2 linked regions of the Pararhizobium capsulatum DSM 1112 genome follow. Each later gene encodes a partner of the first gene's protein in a complex. Links are inferred from orthologs where the notes say so. Each region holds a gene or a part of one and is shown on either strand. Other genes may lie near its edges.

What was found.
Region 2: the proteins of QO002_RS15045 (region 1) and uvrB are in contact, whole or in part, in a crystal structure (PDB 7EGT), measured with the Thermus thermophilus proteins. The link is inferred for Pararhizobium capsulatum DSM 1112 from one-to-one orthologs. Residues at the interface, in WP_096412145.1 of Thermus thermophilus: His654, Arg656, Phe657, Gln666, Asp668, Glu669, Lys680, Arg681, Leu682, Ser683, Lys685, Tyr686, Ala687; in WP_096411307.1 of Thermus thermophilus: Glu23, Leu25, Arg26, Asp27, Gly28, Glu29, Arg30, Phe31, Arg55, Glu326, Asp327, Phe328, Glu379, Ser382, Gln383, His398, Gly400, Arg401.

What each region holds. Positions count from the first base shown.
Region 1 is NZ_JAUSVF010000001.1:3,088,575-3,093,983, reverse strand. Bases 1,575-4,610 are described here. They hold QO002_RS15045 (ATP-dependent helicase), read right to left. Parts: upstream 4,309-4,610; coding sequence 1,840-4,308; downstream 1,575-1,839. Also shown: QO002_RS15055 (IS110 family RNA-guided transposase), read right to left, coding at 1-609; QO002_RS30895 (ribonuclease E inhibitor RraB), read right to left, coding at 1,170-1,562; QO002_RS15040 (efflux RND transporter periplasmic adaptor subunit), read left to right, coding at 4,702-5,409. UniProt on the Escherichia coli protein: A helicase with DNA-dependent ATPase activity. Unwinds DNA duplexes with 3'-5' polarity. Translocates on single-stranded DNA with 3'-5' polarity. Initiates unwinding more efficiently from a nicked substrate than double-stranded DNA.
Region 2 is NZ_JAUSVF010000001.1:2,816,028-2,820,553, reverse strand. What follows is about bases 948-4,526. They hold uvrB (excinuclease ABC subunit UvrB), read right to left. Parts: upstream 4,214-4,526; coding sequence 1,148-4,213; downstream 948-1,147. Other genes in these bases: QO002_RS13705 (DMT family protein), read left to right, coding at 4,494-4,526; QO002_RS13715 (hypothetical protein), read left to right, coding at 948-1,056. In the rest of the region: QO002_RS13720 (DUF3828 domain-containing protein), read right to left, coding at 61-522; more of QO002_RS13715, read left to right, coding at 808-947. UniProt on the Escherichia coli protein: The UvrABC repair system catalyzes the recognition and processing of DNA lesions. A damage recognition complex composed of 2 UvrA and 2 UvrB subunits scans DNA for abnormalities.

The DNA of each region.
Region 1 (5,409 bases):
GGCTTTGAATTCTTGGTCAAAAGCGGCAATGCGGCGATCCATCTCACTCCACTGTGCCCGCATATCTGCGATGAGGGCCACCGTGCGGCGGCTGAGCGAAAGCCTCTCTTCGTCAGCGTCCAAGTCCAGCCAGATCTCCAGCTTACGACGACCTTGTGGAACGGTAATGCCGCGCTCCAAAAGGATCGCTCGCAATTGATTGATCAAAGCAGTTCGTTCTCCGACTAGACGGTCACGCGCTCGATGGAGGGTCTGCATGTCCAACTGCTCTTCTTCCTTGATGTCAACGAAACGCATGGTCGGACGCGTGGCTGCCTCTGCTATTCCCTCCGCGTCGCGATCATCGTTCTTCTGAGCCTTCACGTACGGACGAACATATTCGGGTGACATAAGCCGAACGTCATGCCCCTGAGACCGCAACTGCCGACCAACATGATGGGCACCACAGCATGCTTCCATTGCCATTATGCAGGACGGCAGGGTTGAGCCGAGTTTGACAACACCCTCACGGCGCAACCGCCGCCGAAGCACGACTTGGCCGCGCTCGTCCAGTCCGACAACGCTACAGCTGTTCTTTCCAAGATCGATACCTAACACTGCTATCTGCATTGCTCTGCTCCTTGTTAAATCCCTTCATGCAAAATGCATGACGCGGGACGGAGGGGCGAGCCATTCCATAACTTCCCCGCCGCTGTGGCAGAAATCGCCGCCGGCCCCGCCAAGGGCAAAGTGATCGAAATCTGGTTTCAGGACGAGGCTCGTATAGGCCAGAAGAACAAGATTACGCGTCGTTGGGCCAAGCGGGGAACAAGGCCGTCCGCGCCACACGACCAGCGAACCCGATCGGCCTATATCTTCGGTGCCATCTGCCCGAAGCAGGGCAAGGCTGCTGCGCTCGTCATGCCGTCGTGCGACACCCATGCCATGAACCAGCACCTGATCGAGATATCCCGCAATGTCGCCGATAACGCACACGCCGTCCTCATCATGGACCAGGCCGGATGGCATATGTCCAACAATCTCCTCGTCCCGGAAAACATCACCATCCTGCCGCTGCCACCCAAATCGCCCGAGTTGAACCCTGTCGAAAACATCTGGCAGTTCATGAGGGACAACTGGCTCTCAAACCGCGTCTTCAAGTCCTACGAGGATATCGTCGACCACTGTTGCTACGCCTGGAAAACACTGCAGGACCGACCATGGAACATCATGTCGATCGGCCGACGCAAATGGGCGCAAGAGTTCTGATCAATGACGGTTGGTATTAACGGCGCAGCAATGCTGGCTAGCAGTTCTTCCGTTTTTGCAATATCCTGATGGGTGGGAACCATATATCGGGTTGCTGTTACCTCCCATTTCAAAGCCCGGGCGGTTTCCGTTTCCAAATACACAACCTTATCGAAATGCTGATTAATTTGAGCAGCAAAGAATTGTGCTGAATCTTCGTTTGGAAAAACAATCGAAAAATCAATATCCCGTGGGGCGGACAGGTTGTGACCCTCGCCTTGCATTCGGTTGAGCACGGCCCCGTTTTCATCATTTGGGAAGTTATTTTCAACCATATCTCACCCTGTTTTCTCGTTGTTTGGTGGAACTGACCAGAGACCTGCAACAGTCGCCATTGGCGCAAAAGCCACCGCCCTTACGCCACGCCCATCGCTTCTGCCGTAATTCTGAAGATCGAACCTCCGCTTCGGTTGTTTCCAGCCATAGGAACTCCAGATGGGGAATTCGAGTCAGGTGGATTATCCTCCACTGCGGCAGGGTGGCGGTCCAAGCGGCCCCGAGGATAAGGATAACAAGCACGAGGTCATCGAGACATTCGAAGTTTTCTACCCCTCAAACCCGCTCCACAAACCCATCCAGCACCCGCTTTTGCCCGGCGCGATCAAAGTCGATCGTCAGCTTGTTGCCTTCGATACCGGCGATGTTGCCGTTGCCGAATTTTATGTGGAAGACGCGGTCGCCGAGGTTGAATTTCGAGGGGGTGTCGACCGTCGATTTGGCGACGAGTTCGCCGTCGATGGTGCGGGCCTTGGGGCCGCTTTCGCCGTAGCCGATGCGCTCGATCGAGACGCCGGAGCGGGTGCCCCAGTTGTCGCGGGTGGCGTCCGTGCGGTTTGCCTGGGCGCGTTTCCAGCCGGGGGTGGAGTAGCTGTTGGCAAAGGGCTCCTGCTTGTCGAAGCGCGACTGGCCGTAGCCGCCGCGGTTGTAGCCGCCATAGGACTGTTCCGTTTCGGCGACATCGACATGGGTGACCGGCAGCTCATCGAGGAAGCGGGAGGGGAGCGTCGATTGCCACAGGCCGTGGATGCGGCGGTTCGAGACGAACCAGATGTGGCAGCGGCGCTTTGCGCGCGTCAGGCCGACATAGGCGAGGCGGCGTTCTTCCTCCAGGCCTGAGCGGCCGCCTTCGTCCAGCGCGCGCTGGTGGGGGAACAGGCCTTCTTCCCAGCCGGGCAGGAAGACGGTTTCGAACTCCAGGCCTTTTGCCGAATGCAGCGTCATGATGTTGACGGCATCGAGGTTTTCGTTCTGCTCGGCGTCCATGACGAGCGCGACGTGTTCGAGGAAGCCGCGCATGGATTCGAAGCTTTCCATCGAGCGGATGAGTTCCTTGAGGTTTTCCAGCCGGCCCGGGGCTTCGGCCGATTTGTCGGCCTTCCACATGTCGGTATAGCCGGATTCCTCCAGGATGGTTTCGGCAAGCTCGGTGTGAGGCGTGGTTTCAAGCAGGCCCTGCCAGCGCTTGAACATGGTGACGACATCGAACAGCGACTTGCGGGCCTTGGCCTTCATCTCGTCGGTTTCGATGAGATCGGTGGCGGCCGCCAGCATCGGGATATCGCGGGCGCGGGCGTAATCATGAAGGGCGCGGACGGAGGTATCGCCGAGGCCGCGCTTGGGGGTGTTGATGATGCGCTCGAAGGCAAGATCGTCGGCCGGCTGGCAAACGAGGCGGAAGAAAGCCATCGCATCGCGGATTTCCATGCGCTCGTAAAAGCGCGGGCCGCCGACGACACGGTAATTGAGGCCGAGCGTGACGAAACGATCTTCGAACTCGCGCATCTGGAAGGAGGCGCGCACCAGGATCGACATGTCGTTGAGCTTGTGTTGCTTGCGCTGGAGCTGTTCGATCTCCTCGCCGACGGCGCGGGCTTCCTCTTCCGAATCCCACGCGGCGTGGACCTGCACCTTCTCGTCGTCCGGGTCGTGGCGATCGGTGAACAGGGTCTTGCCGAGGCGGCCTTCGTTATGGGCGATCAGGTGGCCGGCAGCACCCAGGATATGGGCTGTCGAGCGGTAGTTGCGCTCGAGCTTGATGACCTTGGCGCCGGGGAAGTCCTTTTCGAAGCGCAGGATGTTGTCCACCTCCGCGCCGCGCCAGCCATAGATCGACTGGTCGTCATCACCGACGCAGGAGACATTCTGCGGCTCGCCCTTGGGGCGCTGGGCGAGAAGGCGCAGCCACATATACTGGGCGGTGTTGGTGTCCTGATACTCGTCGACGAGGATGTAGCGGAACTTGGCGTGGTATTCCTTCAGCACATCCGGATAGGCGCGGAACATGCGGATGGGGTGGAGAAGCAGGTCGCCGAAATCGCAGGCGTTCAGCGTCTTCAGGCGGGCCTGGTAGGCGGTATAGAGCTCGCGGCCCTTGCCATTGGCAAAGGCGCGGGCGTCGCCTTCGGGGATATCGGCGGGGCCGAGGCCCTTGTTTTTCCAACCGTCGATCAGCTGCGAGAAGGTTTTTGCCGGCCAGCGCTTGTCGTCGAGGCCTTCGGCCTGGATCAGCTGCTTGATGAGGCGCACGACGTCATCAGTATCGAGGATGGTGAAATCCGAGCGCAGGCCGACGAGTTCGGCGTGGCGGCGGAGCAGCTTGACGCCGATGGAGTGGAAGGTGCCCATCCAGGGCATGCCCTCGACCGCGCCGCCGACGAGCACGCCGACGCGCTCCTTCATCTCGCGGGCCGCCTTGTTGGTGAAGGTGACGGCGAGGATCTGGCTGGGGAAGGCGCGGTTTGACGCGAGGATATGGGCGATGCGGGTGGTGAGCACGCGGGTCTTGCCGGTGCCGGCGCCCGCGAGCACGAGGACCGGGCCTTCGATGGTCTCGACCGCTTCGCGCTGTTCCGCGTTCAGGCCGGAGAGATAGGCGGCAGCCGGGCGGGCGCCATCACGCGCGGCCATGGCGCGGGCGGCGATACCGCCTTGTGCGGCAGGTGGAGATGCCGCGGACTGGCGCTGATCGCGCGGTGCCGGCTCCTCGTCGAAGAAGGGAATGTCGTCAAAACCGTTACTCATGCGGCTCAATGTAGTGATTCGGGGGCGAAAGGCCAGAATTGCGTTCTGCTTTTATTCTGAAGGGAGGGGTTGGGGAGGCAGCAGGTGGTTGGCAATAGGCAGTAGGAGCGCACTGGCCTGAAGGCGCGGCGCGGTCATCGGACTATCTCTTCGCTATTGCCTACTGCCTATTGCCGACTGCCTCCCACAGATGCCGATCGATATCGGTCAGGCATGCCTTTCCGCCCTCAATTTGATGAAATCTGCTTTTATTACAATTGCGTAATGATGGCATTCCGGGATTGCCTGCTGCGCCGCAAAAGCCGATAGTTCAACGAAAACAATTCATGTCCTGCGCATCGCGCCTGTCTGGTGCGAAATGGCCAGGATCGAAATTCCGATCTGGAGATATTCATGCGGCTTTGGAAACAGCTGTTGATCTGTGCATTCGTGCTCGTCGTCGGGCTGGCTGCCTGGGTCCATTTTGTGCCGGGAGCTGCAGCCAAGCTGACCGGCCTTGGTGTTCCCGAAAGCGTGGTCGCACTGGTGGCAAAGCCTGAAGCCAAGGGCGAGGGCGGTAACGGCGGAAACCGGCGCAACGGCGGCGGTTTTGCCAATGCCCCACCGCTCGTGGTGACGGAGCCGGTGGGCGAAGCTGTCGTCAACGACCGGCTTTCGGCGATCGGCAATGGCGATGCCATCCTCTCCGTGACGGTGACGCCGCTTTCGACCGGCAATCTGACCGAGGTTCTCGTCAAGTCCGGCGACAGGGTCGAGAAGGGGCAGGTCATCGCCCGCCTCGACAGCGACGACCAGAAGGTTGCGACGGAACAGGCGCGCGTGGCCGTGGCAAGTGCCCAGGAAAAGGTCGATCGCAACCGCAAGCTTGGAAATGCGGTGTCCGTTGCCATTCTGCGTGAAGCGGAATTTGCCGAGCAGGCAGCCCAGCTTGACCTGCAGAAGGCGGAGCTTGATCTGAAGCGCCGCGATATCGTGGCGCCCTCGCAGGGCATTGCGGGCATCATCACGGTCAATCCGGGCGATTACGTCACGACCTCGACGCCGATTGCCGTCATTGATGATCGGTCGCAGATTCTTGTCGATTTCTGGGTGCCGGAGCGT
Region 2 (4,526 bases), 270 kb from region 1 along the record:
GACATTCGCTGCCGGCCGTGTACTTCAAGCTAGCATGACAACCGAGGCCCGTTGCCGCCCTTAGCGTGCCGCTTCAAACAGCGCGACAAGGCTCCACGGATATTCGCCCTGCTGGTTGGCGATATCATCGACCTTCCAGCCGCCATGCTCGTAAACCAGCGTGTAATAAAGCGTCACCGGCTCGAAATTGGTGAAGGTCACTTCGACCTCAGCCGTCCTGTCGATTATAACAGGCTGGCCGACTTCGACATCTGTCGCCTCGCCATCCTGTCCGGCGATGACCGGATCGAAATCGATGGCGCCGACCTCGCCGTCCGGCGTGTTGTTCCAGTCGTTCTCGAATCGCTGGTTCAGGGCATCGGAGAAAAAGTTCGTGTAGGTCGTGGCGGCATTGGGGTCCTCATCCAGATCTTCGCCGCTGTAGAGCGCCTGCAGCAGGGCCTGCGGTGTCTTGTAGGGGCCGGCGGCGAGGCTTGGGGTGGCGATGAGCGAGGTGAGGAGGACGAGGAGGGTGAGGCGCATGGCTGAACTCGGCGGGTTTCGGGTGGGGCGAGCCTAGAGGATGTCTGGTTCAGATTGAACCAGACATCCTCCAGATTCTTTTGTTTCCGTTTGTCTTTTCGGGAAAACCGGTTCCCACTTTTCTCTGACAAACTCTAACCGAGCGGGGCTGGCATGACTATGTGGCGGGTGGCGATCTCGATCGCTCATTTTAGGGCGTATCGACGGCCGAGCGCTTGCCGTTGCAGGAGCCATGCGTCAGTCTTCGTTCGCAAGGTCGTGCGCCATGCTCAACAGGGAATATCCATGCTCGCTGCCCTCATCTTTCTCGCCGCCACCCTTTCCGCAGACGAAATGGCCGGTGTCACCACTCCAACGGAGGAATTGAAGAGGCTGGCAATGGAGGCCGGGGACGAGTGCCGCGGTTACCCCTCCGATGCTCGAACACTCGCCGGTTGCGCGGCACGGGATGTATATCAGGATATTCTGGAGAGCCGCGATATTTGTAACGAAGGGCCGTTTATCGAGGAGGACAATTGGGTGGGGTGTCGGTGAGGGGCTCAGTAACAATCCTCCGAAGGAATATTTGTTTGCCGTCGCCTAATTCCGGCGCCGATTCTTAGTCGGTCGCAGGCTGGCTATTTTCTTACCGCCCCGGCCGCCCCGTTTTCCCCTTTGTCCTCTTCTGCCGCTTGGCATCCCCGGCATCCTCATAACTTCCCGCACCGACCTTGCCGCGCACGAGCGGGCGGGCGTCTTCGGCAGATCCTCGGGGCAGGCCCGAGGACGGGGATGACGGAGAGGAGGAGGGGTCGGCGGGTTCGGGCTGGCCTTCCAGCAAAGGCGAGACGCGTTTGGTGGCTTTGGCGGAGGCCGGCTTTTCGGGCAGATGGCCCTTGACCGGCTTTTCGGTGCGGCCGACGGTCATTTCGTCGAGGTCGTTCTTGCGGAACAGGCCCTTCTTCACGGGTTCGGCAACGTCGCGGCCCATTTCGTCGAGGTGGGGTTTGCGGAACAGCGGGCGGGCGGTGTCGGTGCCTGGGCCCATGTCGTCGAGTGAGGGTTTGGCGAAGTAGGAGGTTGATTCGGAGCGTGGGGAACCACCCCCCTCTGTCGGCTCTGCCGACATCTCCCCCGCAGGGGGGGAGATTGGGGCCGAGGATGCCGTGCCTTTTTTCTTTTTGGACGAGCCTTCCATGGCGCGAGCTTCTTCGCGGGCCATCGGATCGTCCATGACGGCGAGTTCGGCGGCCTTGAGGCGCTTGATTTCGTCGCGGATGCGGGCGGCGGTTTCGAAGTCGAGGTCGGCGGCGGCGTTGCGCATCTGCTTTTCCAGCGCATCGAGATGGGCCTGCATGTTGCCGCCCACCAACTCGTTGACCCCGCCCTTGACGCCCTTGATGCCGATATCGGCGCGGACATGATCCCGCTCGTAGACCGAATCCAGGATGTCGGAAATCTTTGCCTTTACCGATTCCGGGGTGATGCCGTTGGCTTCGTTGTAGGCCACCTGCTTTTCGCGGCGGCGGGAGGTTTCCTCCATGGCGCGCTGCATCGAGCCGGTGATCTGGTCGGCATAGAGGATGACCTTGCCATCGACGTTTCGCGCCGCACGGCCGATGGTCTGTACGAGCGACGTTTCCGAGCGCAAAAAGCCTTCCTTGTCGGCATCGAGGATGGCGACGAAGCCACATTCGGGGATGTCGAGGCCTTCGCGCAAAAGGTTGATGCCGACGAGGACGTCGAAGGCGCCGAGGCGCAAATCGCGGATGATCTCGATGCGCTCCAGCGTGTCGATGTCGGAGTGCATGTAGCGGACGCGGACGCCCTGTTCGTGCAGGTATTCCGTCAGGTCCTCGGCCATGCGCTTGGTGAGCACGGTGACGAGGGTGCGGTAGCCGGCCTGCGCGGTCTCGCGGATTTCGCCGAGCACGTCGTCGACCTGGGATTTTGCCGGGCGGACCTCGACCGGGGGATCGATGAGGCCTGTGGGGCGGATGACCTGTTCGGCAAAGACGCCGCCGGCCTGTTCCATTTCCCACGCCGCCGGGGTCGCCGAGACGGCGATGGTGTCCGGGCGCATGGCGTCCCATTCCTCGAAACGCAGCGGGCGGTTGTCCATGCAGGAGGGCAGGCGGAAGCCGTATTCCGCCAGCGTCGCTTTTCGCCTGAAGTCGCCCCGGTACATGCCGCCGATCTGGCTGACGGAGACGTGGCTTTCGTCGATGAACAAGAGGGCGTTATCGGGGATATATTCGAACAGGGTCGGCGGCGGCTCGCCGGGGCGGCGTCCAGTGAGGTAGCGCGAATAGTTCTCGATGCCGGCGCAGGAGCCGGTGGCCTCCAGCATCTCGATATCGTAGCGGGTGCGCTGCTCCAGCCGCTGGGCTTCCAAGAGGCGGCCGCCCTTTTCGAGCTCGGCGAGGCGCAGTTTCAGCTCTTCCTTGATCGACTTGATGGCGCCGTTCAGGGTTGGGCGGGGGGTGACGTAGTGGGAGTTGGCGTAGATCTTGACCGATTTGAGGTCGCCGGTCTTCTGGCCCGTCAGCGGGTCGAACTCGGTGATGCTGTCGATTTCGTCGCCGAACATGCTGATGCGCCAGGCGGCATCTTCAAGGTGGGCGGGGAAGATTTCGATGGTGTCGCCGCGGACGCGAAAAGAGCCGCGTTGAAAGTCCATGTCGCGGCGCTTGTATTGCTGGGCCACGAGATCGGCGAGCAATTGCCGCTGGTCGAGCCGGTCACCGACTTCCATCTGGAAGGTCATGGCCGTGTAGGTCTCGACCGAGCCGATACCGTAGATGCAGGAGACGGAGGCGACGATGATGACGTCGTCACGCTCCAGCAGCGAGCGGGTGGCGGAGTGGCGCATGCGGTCGATCTGCTCGTTGATCGACGATTCCTTTTCGATGAAGGTATCCGAGCGCGGCACGTAGGCTTCCGGCTGGTAATAGTCGTAGTAGGAGACGAAATATTCCACCGCGTTGTTGGGGAAGAAGTTCTTGAACTCGGAATAGAGCTGCGCGGCCAGCGTCTTGTTGGGCGCGAGGATGACGGCGGGGCGCTGGGTGGCCTCGATCACCTTGGCCATCGTAAAGGTCTTGCCGGAACCGGTGACGCCGAGCAGGACCTGGGAGCGGTCACCGTTGGAGAGGCCTTCGACGAGATCCTTGATGGCGGTGGGCTGGTCGCCGGCGGGCTCGAAGTCGGATTTCATGACGATCGAGAGACCGCCTTCGGATTTGGCCGGCCGGGCAGGGCGGTGCGGCGTCCAGAGCTGGCCGTCCTTGAAGAGGGGATTGCCGCTCTCGATCAGCGCCGACAGCGCCTCGACGGTGGCGGTCACACCGGAACCGGCGTCCAGCTTGTCGGCATCTTCCAGCGAAATATCGAGGCCGGAGACCGGATTGAGGCCTGCGGCGGCGCGGGTCTTCGGATCGGAGGAGGCGCCGATGGAGACGCCGCGTGATGTCTTCTGGGTCGAGGTTTTCTCGGCGTGTTTCCGCGCTTCGTTCTCGACCTTCTTGCGGTGCTTGCCGGCGCGCGAGGCGACGTCATGGCGGGTCTCGATGCCCTCGGCTTCCGCCATGCGCTGCAGCTCTTCGGCCCAATCGGCGACGTTGGAGGAGAGCGGCGCCCCCTTGAATTCGGCCTGTGGGGCTTCTTCGAAACCGGTGGCGGGACGGACGGGTTTTTTCGGCGCTTTTGACATCCGGGGAATATGGAGAGAGTCCGGCCGGAAGAAAAGGGGGAATGAGTACAAAAAGGCAACAGTTCACCCTCCCGCCGTGTTGGCATCGGCTGATGGGGACGAAGGCGTTGGTCGAGGCAGAGATCATGCCGGAGGTGGCCGCGCGCTTGTCGCCCTCCGGCGGCTGCGCTGCTGGGCGGCCTCATGGACGTGTTATGCGTTGCCGAAGGAGGCTTCCGCTTGACATATCGGAGGGTCGATTTAACCCGGCTGGTAATCCATCGCCTTAAAAGGATTCGCCATGCCGTTTTCCATCAATCCTGCCGCCGTCTGG